Regions from separate parts of the Pseudonocardia sp. NPDC049154 genome, predicted to be linked through region 2. Evidence: riboswitches for the same ligand, from Rfam matches in the RefSeq annotation. Region 2 holds a riboswitch; each other region holds the start of a gene.
What was found. A riboswitch is a leader RNA that binds a small molecule or an ion and turns the genes downstream of it on or off. The one in region 2 is predicted to bind S-adenosylmethionine.
Positions count from the first base shown of each region.

Region 1: another riboswitch for S-adenosylmethionine. It lies ahead of thrC (threonine synthase); the one in region 2 lies ahead of AB0B41_RS32140 (GNAT family N-acetyltransferase).
Region 3: another riboswitch for S-adenosylmethionine. It lies ahead of AB0B41_RS02480 (hypothetical protein); the one in region 2 lies ahead of AB0B41_RS32140 (GNAT family N-acetyltransferase).

Region 1 is NZ_JBEZDN010000062.1:37,334-44,014, reverse strand. Features, by position in the region: gene AB0B41_RS25810 (alpha-E domain-containing protein) at 1-488, opposite strand, end outside; gene AB0B41_RS25805 (circularly permuted type 2 ATP-grasp protein) at 488-2,143, opposite strand; gene rpsT (30S ribosomal protein S20) at 2,552-2,818, shown strand; gene holA (DNA polymerase III subunit delta) at 2,999-3,967, opposite strand; SAM riboswitch class I at 4,193-4,337, shown strand; gene thrC (threonine synthase) at 4,344-5,609, shown strand; partial or broken gene AB0B41_RS25785 (ComEC/Rec2 family competence protein) at 5,949-6,681, opposite strand, start outside.
Region 2 is NZ_JBEZDN010000098.1:13,296-19,976, forward strand. Features, by position in the region: gene AB0B41_RS32115 (NtaA/DmoA family FMN-dependent monooxygenase) at 1-477, opposite strand, end outside; gene AB0B41_RS32120 (LLM class flavin-dependent oxidoreductase) at 474-1,559, opposite strand; gene AB0B41_RS32125 (ABC transporter substrate-binding protein) at 1,588-2,580, opposite strand; gene AB0B41_RS32130 (amino acid ABC transporter ATP-binding protein) at 2,613-3,368, opposite strand; gene AB0B41_RS32135 (amino acid ABC transporter permease) at 3,380-4,333, opposite strand; gene AB0B41_RS32140 (GNAT family N-acetyltransferase) at 4,326-4,820, opposite strand; SAM riboswitch class I at 5,068-5,160, opposite strand; gene uraD (2-oxo-4-hydroxy-4-carboxy-5-ureidoimidazoline decarboxylase) at 5,418-6,681, shown strand, end outside.
Region 3 is NZ_JBEZDN010000002.1:139,391-146,071, forward strand. Features, by position in the region: gene AB0B41_RS02450 (DUF4242 domain-containing protein) at 1-384, shown strand, start outside; gene AB0B41_RS02455 (acyl-CoA dehydrogenase family protein) at 381-1,421, shown strand; gene AB0B41_RS02460 (ABC transporter ATP-binding protein) at 1,397-2,113, shown strand; gene AB0B41_RS02465 (ABC transporter substrate-binding protein) at 2,110-3,297, shown strand; gene AB0B41_RS02470 (ABC transporter permease) at 3,294-4,070, shown strand; gene AB0B41_RS02475 (class I SAM-dependent methyltransferase) at 4,140-4,895, opposite strand; SAM riboswitch class I at 5,107-5,197, shown strand; gene AB0B41_RS02480 (hypothetical protein) at 5,365-5,589, shown strand; gene AB0B41_RS02485 (hypothetical protein) at 5,688-5,816, shown strand; gene AB0B41_RS02490 (hypothetical protein) at 5,813-5,929, shown strand; gene AB0B41_RS02495 (2OG-Fe(II) oxygenase family protein) at 6,087-6,551, shown strand; gene AB0B41_RS02500 (hypothetical protein) at 6,590-6,681, shown strand, end outside.

The sequences.
Region 1 (6,681 bases), on a different contig from region 2:
ACCGAGCGGCCGAGCAGGTAGAAGCGCCACGAGTCGTCCCGGCTCATCGTGGACGCGGCCAGCCCCGAGAACATCGCCGCCCGGTCCTCGATGTAGCTGAAGAAGGCGTGCGGCCCCACCCAGCGCGCGTAGCGCTGCCGCTCGGGCAGGGCGTTCCAGGTGGCGTTGAGGCACTCGAACATCTCCGACGACACGACCTCGCGCGCGCCGCGGGCGTTCTCCCGGGCGCTGGAGATCGACGAGACGATCGAGCCGAGGGTCTCGGTGGAGTAGCCGAGCACCTCGGTGAGGGAGAAGGCGTCGAGCGGTTCGTCCGTGCCGGGGTCGACGCCCATGACGCCGAGCAGCCGGCGGGCGACCACGTCGACGTCGATCGTGGCGTCCTCGAGCAGCTGGTGGACCGAGACGTCGAGGATCCGGGCGGTGTCGTCGGCGCGCTCGACGTAGCGGCCGATCCAGTACAGCGACTCGGCGTTGCGGGCGAGCATCAGCCCAGCACCTCCGTCCGACGCAGCAGCTGCTCCTGGCGCATCCCGCCGAGCTCCTGGACCTGGCGGCCCTGCTGCTGTTGCTGCTGCTGTTGCTGCTGGCCGAGGGTCAGCTCGGGACCCTGCTCGGCGGCGGGGCCGCGGGCCGGGGCGGACGACGCGATCCCGCGCTCCCCCAGCTCCCGCTCGGCCTCGCTCGACCGGCTCGCCGCCAGCACCCAGGTGTCCTTGGAGCCGCCGCCCTGGCTGGAGTTCACCACGAGGCTGCCCTTCGGCAGGGCCACCCGGGTGAGGCCGCCCGGCAGGACGAAGACGTCCTCGCCGTCGTTGACCGCGAAGGGCCGCAGGTCGACGTGCCGCGGCACCAGCCGGTCGTCGACCTTCGTCGGGACCGTGGACAGCTGCACGACGGGCTGGGCGATCCACCCGCGGGGGTCGTCCCGGATCGCCTTGCGCGCCTTCTGCAGCTCCTTGGCCGTGGCGTTCGGGCCGAAGAGGATGCCGTAGCCGCCCGAGCCCTCGACCGGCTTGAGCACCAGCTCGTCGAGCTCGTCGAGGACGTGCCCGCGCTCCTCGTCCAGCCAGCACCGGAAGGTCGTGACGTTCGGGATGACCGGCTTCTCGTCGAGGTAGTACTTGATCATCTGCGGGACGTAGGTGTAGACGAGCTTGTCGTCGCCCACGCCGTTGCCCACCGCGTTGGCGATCACCACGTTGCCCGCGCGGGCGGCGTTCATGATCCCCGCGACACCCAGCACGCTCGTCGGCGTGAACTGCAGGGGATCGAGGAAGTCGTCGTCGATCCGCCGGTACACGACGTCGACCTGCTGCTCGCCCTCGGTCGTGCGCATGTAGAGGACGTTGTCGCGGCAGAACAGGTCCCGGCCCTCGACGAGCTCGACGCCCATCTGCCGGGCGAGCAGCGAGTGCTCGAAGTAGGCGGAGTTGTAGACGCCCGGGGTGAGCACGACGACCGTCGGGTCGGCGACGTTGGGCGCCGCGGCCGCGCGCAGGGCGTGCAGCAGGTGGGTCGAGTAGTCGGCGACCGCGCGGACCCGCTGGCGCGTGAACAGGTCGGGGAAGACCCGCGCCATGGTGCGCCGGTTCTCCATCACGTAGGACACGCCGGAGGGGTTGCGGAGGTTGTCCTCCAGCACCCGGAACGTGCCCTCCTGGTCGCGGACGAGGTCGATGCCGGCGACGTGGATGCGCACCCCGTTGGGCGGGTTCAGCAGGTGCGCGGCGCGCTTGAAGTGCTCGCAGCTGGTGATCAGCCGGCGCGGGAGCACGCCGTCGCGGACGATCTGCGCGTCGTTGTAGACGTCGGCGAGGAAGGCCTCGAGGGCCTTCACCCGCTGCACGATCCCGCGCTGCAGCCGGCTCCACTCGCTCGCGCTGATCACCCGCGGCACGATGTCCAGCGGGAACGGGCGCTCCTTGCCCGAGAGGCTGAACGTGATGCCCTGGTCCATGTACGCCCGGTCGAGCGCCTCCGAGCGCGCGGCCAGGTCGGCGGCGGCGGTCGGGGCGATCGCGTCGTGCAGGTGCCGGTACGGGGCGCGGACGCTGCCGTCGGCGTTGAACATCTCGTCGAACGCGTCGGGATTGGGCCGGTCCGGCTCCAGGTACCCGTCGAACAGGGCGGAGCCGTCCACGCGGCCGGCCCCGTTGGTCCCCGCACCGGCTGTGGCAGCGGCCCCGTCGTCCTGTGCGGGTTTCCCGCCCGCCCGTGCTGGTCTGCGGTCCACTGCTCGGCTCACGGGGGTCATCTTGACCGTTTCGCCTGGCCGGAGCCAGACGGAGCGGTGCTACGTCCGCGTTACGGACACGACCGGCCCCGATCCGTCGCGGAGCGGCGCGTTCCGCCCGCCGAGAGGGTGTTCGCGGTGCGATCCCGGGTCCGTGGGCCCGCGGAGCGCGGGCCCGTGCAGGGCCGTCCGCGCCGGGTTGTAGCATGGACGACCGAGTGCTCGGCGTGCTCGCTCGCATCGGTGGAGAACCGGTCGGGGTCGCCTGAGCCCCCCGATACGTACCAGCACCAGGAAGACTCGAGGCACACCAGCGTGGCGAACATCAAGTCCCAGATCAAGCGGGTCAAGACCAACGAGAAGCGCCGTCAGCGCAACAAGTCGGTCAAGTCGTCGGTCAAGACCGCGATCCGCAAGTTCCGCGAGGCCGCCGAGGCCGGCGAGACCGAGAAGGCCGTCGAACTGCAGCGCGCCGCCGCTCGCGCCCTCGACAAGGCCGCCAGCAAGGGCGTCATCCACAAGAACCAGGCCGCCAACCGCAAGTCGGCCATCGCCAGGCGCGTCGCCAAGATCGGCGCCTGAGTCCTCGGGCGCGGTCGCGCGCCCGGTGAAGCTCCCGGGTCCGCCCGGTCGAGCGTTCCCGTCGACGGCACTGTCCTTTCCCGTGGGGCAGTGCCGTCGACGTGTTCTCGGATGATGGCGAGGCTGTGGGCGTCATGGCTCCACGACGCGTCGGAGGGGCGCGGCTCCGGGTGACGTGTGTCAGCGGGTGCCGCGGGCGTCGACGACCGCGAGGACCGCGCGCTCCAGGGCGTAGGCGGGGTCGGCGGCCGCACCCTTGACGTCGGCGTTGACCTGCGCGGTCGCGGCGATCGCGGTCGCGAGGCCCGCCGGCCGCCAGGCCCGCACCTGCCCCTGCGCCTTGCGGATCTTCCAGGGCGGCATGCCGAGGCTGCCCGCCAGGCGGTTGGGATCGCCCCGGCCGGCCGCACCGACCTTGGCGAGGGTGCGCACGGCGTCGGCCAGTGCGTCGGCCACCAGGACCGGCGCGACCCCCAGCACGAGCGCCCAGCGCAACGCCTCCAACGCGCCCGCCCGGTCCCCCGCGACCGCCTTGTCCGCCACCGCGAAGCCCGACGACTCCGCCCGGCCCCGGTGATACCGGCGCACGGCCTGGCCGTCGACCTGCCCGCCCGTGTCGGAGACCAGCTGGTTCGTGGCCGAGGCCAGCTCCCGCAGGTCCGAGCCGACCGCCTCGAGCAGCACGCTCACGGCCTCGGCGGTGATCGAGCCGCCGGCCCGCCGAACCTCGGCGCGCACGAAGTCGGCGCGCTCCTCGGCGCGGGTCAGCCGGTCGCACTTGGTGACGGCCGCGCCGGCCTTCCGCAGGTCGTCGGCCAGCTGCTTGCCGCGGGCCCCGCCCGCGTGCACCGCGACCAGCACGATCCCGTCGGCCGGCTCGGCCACGTAGGCCATGATCGCGGCGACCAGGTCCTTGCCCGCCTCGTGCGCCCCCTGGATCACCACGACCCGGCCCTCCGCGAACAGCGAGGGGCTCAGGTGCCCGACCAGCTCGCCCGGGGTGAGCTCGGCGGGTCGGAACCGGCGGATGTCGGCCTCGGGGTCGACCGCCCGGGCGGCACGGAGGATCTCGCTCACGGCCCGCTCGACCAGCAGCTCCTCTTCTCCCACGATGAGCTGCACGGGGGCGGGCGGCTTCGTGGCCGGCATGGCCGGGCTCCTCTCGCACGCGTCGCGCGGTGCCGCGCACCGGGGCCCACCTGCCGGGTCCGCGAGCCATCGTCGCGCACGGCACCGACAGTCCGTGACACGGCTCCCAGATGGTGAGTCCGGCTGGCCCGGAGCGGGGCCGGTGCCGTAACGTGCCTGTCATCCGGATCAATCCGGCCGCCGCGCTCGCTCCACGCACGAAGCCTGCACGGCACAACTGCATATGGCTCATCCAGAGGGGCAGAGGGAACGGCCCGACGAAGCCCCGGCAACCGGCGTCGAACGACGATCCGCGCAGCGCACCGCTCGGTGCGCGCACGTCGACGAACCAGGTGCCAATTCCGGCCCGCGCCAGCGGGACAGATGAGGAGATCTGATGACTCTCACTGCAGACACCCCTGCCAGCACCACCCTCGACCTCGGCTCCGCCCGCGCGCTGTCCTGTCGCGAGTGCGGCCACCAGACGCCGCTCGCCGCGGAGTTCGCCTGTCCGCAGTGTTTCGGCCCGCTCGAGATCGCCTACGACTTCCCGCAGGTCACGCGGGAGTCGATCGAGTCCGGTCCCAAGTCGATCTGGCGCTACAAGGACCTCCTCCCCGTCCCGGCGAACGTCCAGTCCTTCCCGAACACCGAGCCCGGCTTCACCCGCTTGATCCAGGCGGACCGGCTCGCCGCCGAGCTCGGGCTCCGCAAGCTCTGGGTGAAGGACGACACCGGCAACCCCACCCACTCCTTCAAGGACCGGGTCGTGGCCGTCGCCCTCGCCGCCGCCCGCGAGCTGGGTTTCTCCGTCCTCTGCTGCCCCTCCACCGGCAACCTGGCCAACGCCGTCGCCGCGGCGGCCGCCCGCGCCGGCTGGGACTCGGTCGTGCTGATCCCCTCCTCGCTCGAGCAGGCGAAGATCACCACCACCGCGGTCTACGGCGGCACCCTGCTCGCCGTCGACGGCAACTACGACGACGTGAACCGCCTCGCCACCGAGCTCGCCGCGGAGCACGAGGAGTGGGCGTTCGTGAACGTGAACGTCCGCCCGTACTACGCCGAGGGCTCGAAGACCCTGGGCTACGAGGTCGCCGAGCAGCTCGGCTGGCGCCTGCCCGACCAGATCGTCGTCCCGGTCGCCTCCGGCTCGCAGCTGACCAAGGTCGACAAGGGCTTCGGCGAGTTCGTGAAGCTCGGGCTCGTCGACGAGAAGCCCTACAAGATCTTCGGTGCCCAGGCCACCGGCTGCTCGCCCGTCGCCTCGGCCTTCGAGGAGGGCCACGACTTCATCCAGCCGGTCCGGCCGGACACCATCGCCCGCTCGCTGGCGATCGGCAACCCCGCCGACGGCCCCTACGTCCTCGACTCCGTGCGCCGCACCGGCGGCGCCGTCGGCCACGTGACCGACGAGGAGGTCGTCGAGGGCATCCGGCTGCTCGCCCGCACCGAGGGCGTGTTCGCCGAGACCGCGGGCGGCGTCACCGTCGCGACCGCGAAGAAGCTCATCGAGGCCGGCACGATCGACCCCGACGCCGAGACCGTCCTGCTGATCACCGGCGACGGGCTGAAGACGCTCGACGCCGTGTCGGCCCACGCCCGCCCGACCGCCACGGTGCCGTCGACCAGCAAGGCCGTCCGCGAGGCGCTCGAGGGCCGCTGACCCGGCACGCCAGGACCACGACCGGGCCCGGAGGACATGTTCCTCCGGGCCCGTCGTCGTTCCGGAGGCCCGGCGCCGGTTACGGCGGCCCGCGCGGGAGCGCCGGGGGCCCGGGAGCGGGTCCCCGCGCGCGACGAGTTCGTCGTCGCGCGTGAAGGCCACGTCGCCCGACTGGTCGGTCCGTCGCACGACGGCCCCCGACGTCGTCAGGAGGTCCAGCAGGCCCGGGTTCGGGTGCCGGTAGGAGTTGCCCGCACCCACGCTGACCAGGGCGACCCGCGGCGCGACGGCCCGCAGGAAGTCCGGGCTGGTCGAGCGGGAGCCGTGGTGGGGCACCTTGAGCACCTCCGCCCGCAGGTCCGCGCCGCTGTGCAGGAGGTCGGCCTGGGCGTCGAGCTCCACGTCGCCGGCCAGCAGGATGCGGCCGGCCGGTGTGGTCGCGCGGAGCACCACGGACGTGTTGTTCACGGCGGTGCCGTCCTCGCCGTCGACGTACTCCGGCGCGCGGTCCGGGGCCAGGACGTCGAGCGTGAGGGCAGGCCAGGCGAGGCGCCGACCCGCGGTCAGCTCGAGGACGGGCGCGCCGACCTCCGCGGCCTGCTGCGCGATCCGACGCAGGGCCCCGGCCGGCTCGTGCGCCGGTCCCAGCGCGACCCCGCCTGCCGCCCGACCGCGCAGCGCGCCCGCGAGACCGCCCATGTGATCGGCGTGCAGGTGCGTGACCACCACGAGCGCCAGCGCGTCGACGCCGAGCCGGCGCAGACAGGCGTCCGTGGGGCCGTCGTCGGGGCCGACGTCGACGAGGACCGCCTGACCAGGAACGCCGGTGGCAAGGACGAGCGCGTCGCCCTGACCGACGTCGCAGGCGACCACCACCCAGTCCGGGGGTGGCCAGCCGGGGCGGATCACGCGGGTGGGCACCAGGACCAACGCCAGCCCGATCACAACCGCGAGGACGAGCAGCCGGGAGCGGCGGAACCGGAGGAGCACCACCAGCGCCAGCAGCACACCCGCGAGCAGGACGGCGCCGCCCACACCGGCGGGCCAGGGCAGCACCGCTCCGGGGATCGCC
Region 2 (6,681 bases):
GGCGCGCACGTACCGGTCGGCGTGGTCGAGGTAGCCGCCGCGCCGGAAGTTCTCGCCGGTCCACGCGTTGTCCGTGGTCACGACGTTCCAGCCGGCGCGGCCCTTCGACAGCAGGTCCAGGCCCGAGAGCCGGCGGGCCAGGTCGGCCGGCTCGTTGTACGTGGTGTTCTGCGTGGCGACCAGCCCGATCCGCGACGTGACCCCGGCCAGCGCGGCCAGCTGCGTGATCGCGTCCGGCCGTCCGGCGACGTCGAGGTCGTGGATCTGCCCGCCCGACTCGCGCAGCCGCAGCCCTTCGCCGAGGAAGAACGCGTCGAACAGGCCGCGTTCCGCCGTGGTGATCATCCGGCGGAACGACGAGAAGTCGATCTGCGAGCCGCTCTCCGGCAGCGACCAGATCGTCCAGTGGTTGACGCCCTGGAAGAACACCCCGAGGTGGAGCTGGGCGTCCGGGCGCGGGTAGTCGGTGCTGCTCATGCGGTGCCCTCCACGGAGGTGAGGTGCCGGGCGAACCGGCTGGCCGGCCTCGTCAGCCCGAGGGTGCTGCGCAGCGAGGCGCCCGGCTGCGGGCGGGCGGCGGTGCCGGAGCGGAACAGCGCCGGGAGCACCCGGGCGGACAGCTCCGGCAGGTCCTCGTCGAGGACCGCGGGCCACAGGCGGACCCCGTCGACGACCCCGGCCAGCTCCTCCAGCAGCGTGACCAGCCCGGCGGGCGGGCCGGTGTAGCGCAGCCGCGGCCCGGCCGGCCAGGGCGCGTGCCGCTCGAGGTCGGCCAGTCGCGCCGCGGCGGTGTGGGCCGGGGTGTCGAGGGCGACCTCGAGCTCGGCGAAGCGCAGCCCGGCGCCGTCCCCGGCGAGATCGGCGACGGAGCGGCCCTCCACCAGCTCGACGTCGGCCACCCCCGTGGGCAGCAGACCCTCGGGTGCGAGCATCACGAGCTGCCCCTGCGGCGGCCGCGGCACGATCGCCGGGCCCTTCACCGAGTACGTCTCGCCGACGAAGTCGATGTAGTGCAGCTTGTCCCGGTCCAGGTAGCGACCGGTGTCGACGTCGCGGACGGCGGCGTCGTCCTCCCAGGAGTCCCAGAGATCCCGCGCCACCCGCACCGCGTCGCGGGCCTCGCGGCGCAGCGCCGCCCCGCCCTCGACGACCGGGCGCCCCAGGGCACGGGCGGCCGCCGCGTCGTCCGTCGCCCCGACGAGCCAGCCGGCCCGGCCGGTGGCGGCGAAGTCGAGCGAGGCGAGCTGCGACGAGACGTGGAACGGCTCGGAGTACGTCGTGGACACGACGGGCGCGAGGCCGAGCACGCTGGTGTGCACTGCGGCGAAGGCGGCCCGCTCCACCGCGCCGATCCGCCCGACCGGTCCCACCCCGCCGGGCGGGAGCAGCGAGTCGTCGAAGGTCGCGATCGTGACACCGGCGTTCTCGGCGACCTGGGCGAGCGCGCGGACGCGCTCGGGTGTGAGCAGCGCGGCGGGGGCGTGCGAGGCCCGGCGCCACGCCGCGGGATGGGCGCCCTCGCCGTCGAGCTCGACGGCGAGGTGCAGGGGGCGGCTCATGGGTGCTCCTCGGGCGAGAAGGACGGGATCAGGACGCGGCCTTGCGCGGCAGGCCGGGCGGGTTGACGACGGACGTCTGCAGCGCTTCGTTCGTCAGGTTCCAGCGGCCGAGGACCTCGGTGTACTTCCCGTTCGCGATCACCGAGTTCAGGGCCTCGTTCAGCGCCGTGACCAGCCCGTTGTCCTTCTCGGTCATCGCCGCGATGTCGGCCTGCACGCTGCCGCCCCCGCCGTTGACGGAGCCGACGATCTTCGTCTTGCCGCCTGTCGCGACGTGGTACGCCACGCCCGGGTTCGGCCCGAAGTAGGCGTCGAGGCGGCCGGAGTCGAGGGCGAGGTAGTAGTCGCCGACGTTCTGGTAGTACTGGATCGTCGCCGGCGCGAGGCCCGCCTTCTCGTTCTCCGCGTTCCAGCCGACCAGGATCTGCTCCTGGTTCGTCCCCGAGCCCACGCCGATGGTCAGCCCCGAGATGTCGGCCGGCTTCTCGATCCGCTGCACCTTCCCGGCGTTCGTCGCCTCGAAGGACACCGTGTCCACGCGGTAGGTGGCGAAGTCGTACTTGTCCTTGCGCTCCTCGGTCACCGTGATGTTCGAGAAGCCGGCGTCGTACTGCCCGGACTCGACGGCGAGGAAGAGGTTCTCCCACGAGGTCGGCTGCAGGTCGAGCTGCAGGCCGAGGGTGTCGGCGACGAGCTGTGCGAGGTCGGGCTCGACGCCGATGACCGTGCGGTCGTCGTCGGCGCGGAAGGACAGCGGCGGGTTCCCGCTGCCGGTGGTGCCCACGACGAGGGTGCCGCGGTCGCGGATCGCCTGCGGCACCTTCGCGGCGATGGCGTCGACCTTCTCGGCCCGCACCCGGTTCTGCTCGGGGCTGGTGTTGACGGTGGCGCCGCCGGCCGACGGCGGGGCCGCGGCCTGGTCGGGGTCCGGCCCGGAGCAGGCCACGGCCGCCAGCACCGGGACGAGGAGGGCGACGGCGGTGAGCCGCAGGTGGCGAAGCGGCCGGGGGATGCGGGACATGGGGTTCCTTCGGTCGGGTGGGGCGCGCCGGATCAGCGCAGGACGGCGCCGAGGAAGGCGCGGGTACGGGGTTCGCGGGGGTCGTCGAGGACCTGGGCGGGCGTTCCCTGCTCGACGACGCGGCCCTCGTCGAGGAACACCACGGTGTCGGCGGCCTCGCGGGCGAAGCCGATCTCGTGGGTGACGACGACCATCGTGGTGCCGCTGCGGGCGAGGTCGCGCATGACGTCGAGGACCTCCCCGACCAGCTCGGGGTCCAGCGCCGAGGTGGGCTCGTCGAACAGCAGGAGCTTGGGTCGCAGCGCGAGCGCCCTGGCGATCGCGACGCGCTGCTGCTGGCCGCCGGAGAGCCGGCGCGGGTACTCGTCCACCTTGTCGACGAGCCCGACGCGGTCGAGCAGCTCGCGGGCCTCGGTGAGCACGGTCGCCCGGTCCCGGCCCTGCGCGGAGATCGGCGCCTCGGCGACGTTGTCGAGCACGGTGAGGTGCGGGAACAGGTTGAAGTTCTGGAACACGAAGCCGATGTGGCTGCGCTGGCGCAGGATCTGCCGCTCGGGCAGCTCGTGCAGCTTGCGGCCCGAGCGCCGGTACCCGATCAGCTCGCCGTCGACCCGGACGAACCCGCGGTCGACCTTCTCCAGGTGGTTGATGGTGCGCAGCAGCGTGGACTTGCCGGAGCCGGACGGCCCGAGCACCACCGTGACCTCGCCGGGCCGGACCGTGAGGTCGACCCCGCGCAGCACCTCGATCCCGCCGAAGCTCTTGTGCACGCCCCGCAGGTCGACCATCGGCGCGGCGCTCACGCCGTCACCTCCCGGCGGAACCTCGCGAGCGTGGCCCGCAGCCGCTGCAGCGGCGTCGGCGGCAGCACGCGCAGCGCACCCTTGGCGTAGTGCCGCTCCACGTAGAACTGCCCGATCGACAGCACGGTGGTCAGCACCAGGTACCAGACCGCCGCGACCAGCAGCATCGGGATCACGCGGCCGGTCCGGGTGTAGATCACCTGCACCTGGTAGAAGAGCTCGGACAACGCCATGATGTAGACCACCGACGTGCCCTTGACCAGGCCGATCAGCTCGTTCGCCGCCGTCGGGACGATGGTGCGCATGGCCTGCGGGAGCTGGATGCGGCGGAACCGGCGCCAGCGCGGGATGCCCAGCGCGGCGGCGGCCTCGAGCTGGCCCTGGTCGATGCCGAGGAAGCCGGAGCGCACGACCTCCGCGGCGTAGGCGGCCTGGTGCAGCGCGAGCCCCAGCACCGCGGCGGTGACCGGGCCGACCAGGTCCATCGTGCCGATCTCGAAGAGGGCCGGACCGAACGGCACGCCGAACGAGATCGCCTCGTAGAGCAGCGCGAGGTTGTACCAGAACAGCAGCTGCAGGATCAGCGGGACGGACCGGAAGATCCAGATGTAGGTCCAGCTCACCGCCCGCAGCAGCGGGTTCGGCGACAGCCGCATGACCGCGAGGACCGTCCCGAGCACGAAGCCGACCACGATGCCGAGCACCGTCAGCTGCAGGGTCAGCAGCACCGCGCGGATGATCGACGGCGCGAAGAGGTACTGCCCGACGGTCGCCCAGTCCCACGCCGGGTTGGTCACCAGGGCGTGCAGCGCCATCGCCACCAGCACGGCGACCGCGGCGGTCGCCACCCAGCGCCACGGGTGGCGGGCCTGGACGATCGTGAGGTCGGCGTCGTCGTCCGGGCCCTCGTCGCGGGCGGGCGGGGCGTGCGCGGTGGCGAGCTCACTCATCACGGTCTCCGGTCAGGTGCTTCTCGAAGGGGTGCGCGCCGACCTCCTCGGGAGGGAGGGAGCGGTCGTACAGCGGGGTGTAGCCGGTGGCCAGGTACAGCTGCTGCGCCTCCGGTTGGCGCGGGCCGGTGGTCAGGTAGATCCGGCCGTAGCCGCGCGCCGCGATCTCGGTCTCGAGCTCCGCCAGCACCCGCCGGGCCAGGCCGCGCCGGCGGTGCGCGGAGTCCGTCCAGATCCGCTTGAGCTCGGCGGTGTTCGCGTCCCACCGGCGGAAGGCGCCGCCCGCGACGGGCACGCCCTCCTCCAGCAGCAGGATCAGCCCGCCGTCCGGCGGCGCGAACCGGGCGCGCTCGCGCCGCGTCTCCTCCGCGAGGTCACCGAGGGTGTGGCGGTACCGCGTCCAGTACTCGTGGTCGAGCTCGACGAGCATCGGCAGGACGAGCGGATCGGTGTAGTCGACCCGCCGGATCTCCAGCGGGACGGTCACCGCGCGCCTCCGGCGCGGGCACATCGGTACGGACAGGCAGGCATGAGCGACCCCCCGGCCGGTGTGCGCAGGGCACACCGGGACGCTGTGGACGGACGGTCCGCGCGAGGGCGCGGCCGTGAACGCGGCGGTGGGTCAGCGACAGAGCGCGGTGTGCGTGCGGCAGAGGTCGACGTGCCGGCGGCGCGTCCACCAGCAGCGCAGCTGCCGGCGCGCGGGCACCCGCAGCACTCGGCTCGACATACCGCTCCCATCGGTCCCGGCGGTAGCACCCTGCGCCGTGGGGCGCGGGTTGCTGCGGCGTCGTCGAGCCGGGTCTCTCGGCCGCTCTGGATGGACTCCCCGCACTCAACCCGTCACCCGAACCGGTTGTCAAGAGCATGAACGCGCAACTGTCGCTCCCGCCACACACCGGACCTCCGGGACGGCGTGGAGCCCCACCGCGCCGCCCGGCGCCGCGGTCCCCGGCGGAGCACTGTCGGATCGCACAAAGGACGGGGTGGGGCGGCCCGCGCGTTCGTGCTCGCGGTGCCTGCCGGAGGCGGGACCGGGCACGGAAGGTATGACGCGTCCCACACCACCCCCTGCGAGGTGCCCGTGCGCGCTACCGCCCGATCCCGTCCGCGCAAGTCCGGCCGCAGACCGCACCCGGTCGACGAGGTGCTGCCCGCCGGCAAGCTCGCCGTCTACGGCGTCCAGCACGTGCTCGCCTTCTACGCCGGCGCGGTCATCGTGCCGATCCTGCTGGCCGGCGCGATCGGCCTGTCGGAGCGCGAGCTCATCCACCTGATCAACGCCGACCTCTTCACCTGCGGCATCGCGTCGATCATCCAGTCCGTGGGGTTCTGGAAGGTCGGCGTCCGGCTGCCGCTGCTGCAGGGCGTCACGTTCACCGCGGTGTCGCCGATGATCGCGATCGGGCTCGCGGCGGGCGGCGGCACCGACGGCCTGCTGGTGATCTACGGCGCCGTGATCGTCGCCGGCCTGTTCACCTTCCTCATCGCCCCCTGGTTCAGCAAGCTGATCCGCTTCTTCCCGCCGGTCGTCACCGGCACCGTCATCACGATCATCGGCCTCGCGCTGCTGCCGGTCGCCGCGCAGGACGCCGTCGGCGGCGGCTCCGCGCCCGATCCCACCAGCGCCCGCAACCTGGCCTACGCCCTCGGCACGCTCGCCGTCATCGTCGTGATCCAGCGGGTGTTCCGCGGGTTCACCGCCACCGTCGCCGTGCTGATCGGGCTGGTCCTGGGCACGGGCGTGGCCTGGCTGCTGGGCGACGCGTCGTTCGCGGCCGTCGGCGAGTCCTCCTGGTTCGGCGTGACCACGCCCTTCTACTTCGGCTGGCCGAAGTTCGCCGGCGCCGCGATCGTCTCGATGATCGTCGTCATGCTGATCACGGCGGTCGAGACCACCGGCGACGTCTTCGCCACCGGCGAGATCGTGGACAAGCGGGTCGGCCGCGAGGACATCGCCCGGGCGCTGCGGGCCGACGGCCTGGCCACCACCATCGGCGGCGTCCTCAACTCCTTCCCGTACACGTGCTTCGCCGAGAACGTCGGGCTGGTCCGCCTGACCCGCGTCAAGAGCCGGTACGTCGTCGCCGCCGCGGGCGCGTTCATGATCCTCATCGGGCTGATCCCCAAGGCCGGCGCGGTCGTCGCGGGCATCCCGCACCCGGTGCTCGGCGGCGCGGCCCTGGCGATGTTCGCGACCGTCGCCGTCGTCGGCATCCAGACGCTGTCCCGGGTGGACTTCCACGACCACCGCAACGTCGTGATCGTCGGGACGAGCCTGGGCCTGGCGATGTTCGTGACCGCGCAGCCCGACGTCGCGAAGGCCCTGCCGCCCTGGGCGCAGATCG
Region 3 (6,681 bases), on a different contig from region 2:
GTGTTCGCCGTCGTCGAGGCCGAGCGGGCCCCGGGGCCGGCCTTCGCGGACCTGAGGTCGGCCGCGAGGGTCACGGGCCCCGACGAGGTGCGGTTGGTCGGCGCCGATCTCGCCCAGCTCAAGGCCGCGCGTCCGGCGGCAGGCTACCTCGTCGAGTGGGACCTGCCGGCGGAGCTGGACATGGACACTTACCTGGCGCGGAAGAAGGAGAAGGCGCCGCGCTACGCCGACGTGCCGGAGGTCAGTTTCCTGCGCACCTACGTCCGCGAGGACATGGCGAAGTGTCTGTGCTTCTACGACGCGGACTCCGAGGACACGGTCCGCCGCAGCCGCGCCGCCGTGGACACCCCGATCGACCGGCTGCACACCTTGGACCCGCGGTGACCGCTGTGGTGCCACAGACCCCTGCGTCGCCTCTCGACGAGGTCCGGGCCTGGTTCGCCGACCGTGCCTCCGGCGTCGACGACGGCGGCGAGGACGTCCGCGCGGGGCTCGCGTGGCTGGGTGCCGCCGACCTGATCGCACCGGACGGTTCCGGCCTGCCGCAGGCGGTCACGCTGGTGGAGGCCGTGGCGGGGGAGTGCCTGAGCTCGGCGTTCTCGTTGTGGGCCCAGCGGATCGTGGTCGAGTACCTGTCCCGTGGGGCCGGCGAGCACGCGGACGTCCTCGTCGGGCTCCGTACCGGCGAGCGCGTCGGCGCCACCGCCATGGCGCCGGCGCTGCGGGACCTGGCGGGTCTCGAACCGGTGCCGGTCCGGGCCACCCCGGACGGGGAGGGGCTGCGGCTCGACGGGCCGATCCGGTGGGCGTCGAACCTCTTCCCCGGGGCTGCGGTGGTACTGCCGGTGCGGGTCGGGGAGAGCGGCCGTGCCGTGGTGCGGATCGACACCGACCGCGCCGGCGTGCAGGTGGCGGTCCGGCCGGAGCTGTTGGCGCTCAACGGGACCGCGTCCTCCTCGGTGACGCTCGACGAGGTCCGGGTGGAGCCGCACGAGATCCTCGCGCGCGATCTCGCCGGTTTCGTCGGCCCGGTGCGCCCGGCGTTCCTGCTGATCCAGGCCGCATTCTGCTCCGGCCTGGCGCGGCGTTCCGCGCAGGAGGCCGAGCGCGCGGCGACCGGCGCGAACGCCGAGCTCGCGCCCGACGCCGCGGCGGCCGTGGGAAGGGCCGTCGCGCTCCACGAGCGGCTCCACGCGGCCGCAGCCGCGCCGCACGCCCTCGCCCCTGCCGATCTGCTGCGACTGCGGCTGGACGCCGCCCGCACCGCCACCGACGCCACACGCGTCGAGGCCGCCGCCCGGGGCGGTGCGGGCTACCTGGTCGGCAGTCCGGTCGCCCGCAGGCTGCGCGAGGGCGCGTTCCTGCCGATCCAGTCCCCGACGGAAGGACACCTGCGGTGGGAACTCTCGCGCTGCGCCTGACCGGGGGCGTGAAGGACTACGGCGGGCGACCGGTACTCGACGGCCTCGATCTCGAGGTCAGCCTGGGCGACCGGCTGGCCGTCCTCGGCCCGAGCGGAAGTGGGAAGTCGACCCTGCTGCGGGTGCTGGCCGACCTCGAACCTCTCGATGCGGGCACTGTGGAGCACGGCGCGACGTGTGCCACGGTGTTCCAGCAGCCGCTGCTGCTGCCCTGGCTCGACGTCGAGGCCAACATCCGGCTCGGCGGTCGTTTCAAGGCCAACCGCGGCCGCTACGGCGACGCCCGCGCGACCGAGCTCACCGAGCTGTTCGGGCTCGCCGACCTGGCCCGGTCCCGGCCGGCCCAGCTGTCCGGCGGGCAGGCGCAGCGGGTCGCGATCGCTCGTGCGATGGCCGTGGACGCGGACGTCCTGCTGCTCGACGAACCCTTCTCCGCACTGGACCCCGCCACCCGCCGCGACCTGCAGACGTGGTTGCGCGACACCGCGGACCGGCTCCGCCTGACCCTGGTACTGGTCACCCACGACGTCGACGAGGCCCTCTACCTGGGCACCACGATCGTCGCCCTGGACGGGGCGGGCGGTGTGGGCGCGCGGTGGGCCAACCCGGAACCCGGGGAGCACGACGCGGCCCACCCGCTGCGGGCCGAGCTGGTCGCCGGGTACCGCTCCCAGCTCGCAGGCGCCCCGTGATCGACCGGAGAACCCTGCTGCGCGGCGCGACCGGTCTCGGCGCGGCCGCGGTCGTCGGCGGCGGTCTGCCCGGCGTCGTGGACCTGGTGACCGGCAGCCGTCCGACGGGCCGGGCCAGCGCACCGGTCGCGGCCGGCGGCGCGCTGCGGGTCGGTTACCTGCCCATCACCGACGCGTCCCCGCTGCTCGTGGCGCACGCCCAGCAGCGGTTCACCGGTGTGCAGGCGATGCGGCCCGTGCTGTTCCGCAGCTGGGAGTCGCTGGCGCAGGCCTTCGTGGCCGACGAGGTCGACGTCGTCCACCTGCTGATGCCTTTCGCCGTCCAGCTGCGCTGGGCGCTCGGTGCGCGGGTGCGGATGGTCGCGTGGAACCACACCAACGGTTCCGCTCTGACCGTCGGCCCCGGGATCGGCGAGATCGGCGACCTGGCCGGGCGCCGGGTCGCGATCCCGTTCTGGTGGTCGATCCACAACGTGATGCTCCAACGGATCCTGCGGGGGGCGGGCCTGCGGGCGGTGGTGCGCGAGGACCCGTCGGCCGAGGCCGGGACGGTGCAGCTCGTGGTGATGAGCCCCGCCGACATGCTTCCCGCGCTGAGCACCGGCGCGGTCTCCGGCTACATCGTGGCGGACCCGTTCAACGCCGCCGCGGAGATCCGCAAGGTCGGGCGGATCGCCCGGTTCGTCGGCGACGCCTGGCGCGACCACGCGTGCTGCGTCGTCATGGTCCGCCAGGACCTGATCGACGAGGCGCCGGAGGCAGTGCAGGCCGTGACGGACGGCGTGACTTCCGCCCAGCAGTGGATCGGCGCGCACCGCAAGGACACCGCCGGCCTGCTGTCCGCCGACCGCTACCTGCCCCAGCCGCTGCCCGCGATCACCCGCGCGCTGACCTACCCGCAGGCCGACCACGCCGCGACGCTGCGGCACCCGGACTGGGCGGGGGAGCGGATCGGGTTCGCCCCGTACCCCTTCCCCTCCTACACCGAGGCGCTGGTCGGGGCCATGCGCGAGACCGTCGTCGACGGCGACCGCGGCTTTCTCGACCGGATCGACGCGGCCACGGCGCACGCCGAGCTGACCGACGAGCGCTTCGTGCGCCGCAGCATCGACGCCCTCGGCGGGCCCCCCGCGTTCGGCCTGCCGCCCTCGCTCACCCGGACCGAAGAGGTGTCTCCGGTATGACCTTGCTCTCGACCCGTCCGGCCCCCGAGCAGCGCACGCCCCCGCGGTTCGCGGTCCCGCTCGCCGGGGTCGTGGTCGCGGTCGTGCTGTGGTGGTTCGTCACCACCGTGCTCGTCGCCCCGCCGAACCTGCTCGCGGCGTTCGCGCCGCAACGGTCACTGCCCGCCCTGGTCGACCTGGCCACGAGCGGTGTCCTGCTCGACGACGTGCTCACCAGCCTGCGCCGGCTGCTCGGAGGCCTGCTCGTCGCCGCGGTCCTCGGCGTCGCCGTCGGGCTCGCGGTGGGGTCGTCCACCAGGGTCGACGAGGCCACCCGCCCGGTCTTCCAGTTCCTCCGGATGATCTCGCCCTTGTCCTGGGCCCCGGTCGCGATCGGGGTGTTCGGGATCGGGCACCGGCCCGTCGTGTTCCTGGTCGCGGCGGCCGCGGTGTGGCCGGTGGTGCTCAACACCGTCGCCGGCGTGCGGTCGGTCGACCCGGGCCACGTCCTCGCCGTGCGCTCGCTCGGCGCGACCCGCGGTGAGGTGCTCACCACCGTCGTGCTGCCGACCGTGCGCCCGCACCTGCTCACCGGGCTGCGGCTCGCCCTCGGCCTCGCCTGGGTCGTCCTGGTGCCCGCGGAGATGCTCGGCGTCACCTCCGGGCTCGGCTACGAGATCCTCAACTCCCGCGACCAGCTCGCGTACGACAAGGTCATGGCCGTCATCCTGGTCATCGGTGTGCTGGGTTACCTGCTCGACACCCTGGCCCGGCGGCTGCTGCGGTCGGCCTGAGACGGGGAGCGCTGCCGGCGACGCGGAGCCTGCGATGCGTCACGACGCTGGTCGCGGGGGTCGTGCCGGTCACGTCGGAATCGTTCGGCCGGGCGGCTTGCGCCAGACCGACACGTGGCCCTCGCTGTCGGAGGTGAAGGGGGTGCGGTCCCAGTCCGCGAACCGTTCCTCCAGGTCGAGCCCGGCCAGGCGGGCCATGAGGTCGCACTCCGACGGCCAGATGTAGCGGAAGTTCCCGGCGCGGTAGGTCACCGTCCCGTCGGCGTCGCGCCGGTAGTGGTGCGAGACGGTGTGCTGACCGACGAGGTCGTAGGTGTCGACGCCGACATGCCCGTCGCCGACGTCGAAGGGGACCGCCAGCTGGCCCGGTGGCAGTCGGCGCAGCGGGGGCACCCACAGTTCGACGACGAACCGCCCGCCCGGGCCGAGGTGCCGGGCGGCGTTGCGGAAGCAGGTCACCTGCTCGTCCTGCGTGCACAGGTTGGCGATGCTGTTCCAGACCAGGTAGACGAGCGAGAACCACCCCGGGACGGTGGTCGTGGCCATGTCCCCGACGACGACCGGCAGCGTCTCGGCGTCCACCTTGCCGCGCAGCCGGGTCAGCATCGGTTCCGAGAGCTCGATGCCGGTGACGGGCACGCCGCGGGCGGCGAGCGGGATCGCGACGCGCCCGGTCCCGACGGCGAACTCCAGGGCGGGTCCGGGCCCGGCGAGGCGGGCCAGGAACGCGACGGCGGGGTGGAGCACCTCCGGGGCGAACCTGTCGGCGTTGACCTCGTCGTAGCGCTCCGCAGTCGCAACGTCCCACACATCGCTCGTCGGCACACCGAACAGCGTCGCCGCCCGGTGGCGGGGTGTCGATCGAGTTCCTCCCGGCCGCCGATCATGGTCGGAGGACACCGCCCCGCGGTGCCGCCAGGTGGACGGCGGAGCGGGATGTCCGGACGTTTCGCCTGTTCAGTGGGGGTGTGGTGGCCGTGGCACCTGCACGTTCACGCGCTTGACAATCGGAACGGGTGACGGGTTGAGTGCAGGTTGTCCATCCTGAGCGGCCGAGAGACCCGGCTCGACGACGCCGCAGCAACCGCACCGAACGGTGCCGGTGCTTCCGCCGGGAGGGATGGGGGAGCCGTGCGCACGAGGAGCCAGGAGATCTGGTCCCGGCGCCGGCACGTCGACTTCTGCCGCACCGAGGCCGCCCTTTGTCGGTGACGACCACCGCGCCCGCCCGCCGGCGACCGCCGGCCGCGGACGCCCCGTCGTCCCCGATCCTGCGTCCTCCCGGAGCACAGCCATGTCCGTACCCGTTCCTCCCGATCCCACCGATCCGACCGAGCCGGCGGCCCTCGACCGTCGTCCCGACCTCGGCGACCGACTGCTCGCGTCGCTCGAGGCGCTGGTCGAGCAGCACCGCCGGCGCGCCACCGGCGACGCCACCGCCGACGGGGAACTGATCGCGGCCGAGGCGGCCCACCGGCTCGCGGTGGCGCGCACCGCCCCGTCGCGCACGCCGGGCTGACGGCGCACCAGGACCCGCAGGACCGACGTAGTCGCCTCCGACGGCCGCCGCCCCGACCGGTGGCGGCCGTCGGCGGCCCGGACCAGCCGAGGGACCGGATGACCGGACCCGCCGTCGACACGCTGCCCGTGGTCGACCTCTCCCGCTTCCGCGCCGAACCGGAGGAGCGCGCCCGCTCCGGGCCGAACTGCGCGCCGCCGCCCGCGAGGTCGGCTTCTCCTACGTGACCGGGCACGGTGTCCCCGCCGAGGTGACGGGCGGCATCGACACGTTGGCCCGGCGTTTTTTCGCGCTGCCCGTGGAGCAGCGGCTGGAGATCGAGAACGTCCACTCGCCCTAGTTCCGCGGCTACACCCGCACCGGTACCGAGCACACCAGCGGCACCGCGGACTGGCGCGAGCAGATCGACGTCGGGCCCGAGCGCCGGTGGAGCAGCGGCCGGGGGACCCGGACTGGGTGCGGCTGATCGGGCCGAACCAGTGGCCCACGGCGCTGCCGTGGGGCGCCCGGACCCGGACTCCGACCAGGGCGTCGGCGTGCACAAGGACTACGGCTACCTCGCCCTCCTGCAGCAGGACGAGGTGGGCGGGCTGCAGGTCGAAGGTCCGGACGGGCGGTGGATCGACGCCACCCCGATCCCCGGCACGTTCGTGGTCAACATCGGCGAGATGCTGGAGATCGCGACGCAGGGCTACCTGACAGCGACCCGGCACCGGGTGGTCAGCCCACCGGTGGGGGTGGACCGGTTCTCGGTGCCGTTCTTCCTCGGCCCGCGGCTGGACGCCGTCGTCGAGCCGCTGGAGCTGCCCGCCGAGCTGGCCGCGCAGGTCCGCGGGGTGAGCGAGGACCCGGACAACCCCCTGCACGCGCAGTTCGGGGAGAACGCCGTGGTGGGCTGGCTCCGTTCGCACCCGCGGGTGGCCGAGAAGTACTGGTCGGACGTGCGGGCGAGGCGGGCGTGACGTCCGGAAGGACGTCGTCTGGTAGATCGGCACGGCACGTGGTCCACGCGGAGCCGTTCCACGTCTCGAACCAGCTCTCCAGCCTCGACCACGGCTCGCGGGGCCGGGCCGGCTGGCTGCTGGGCACGGA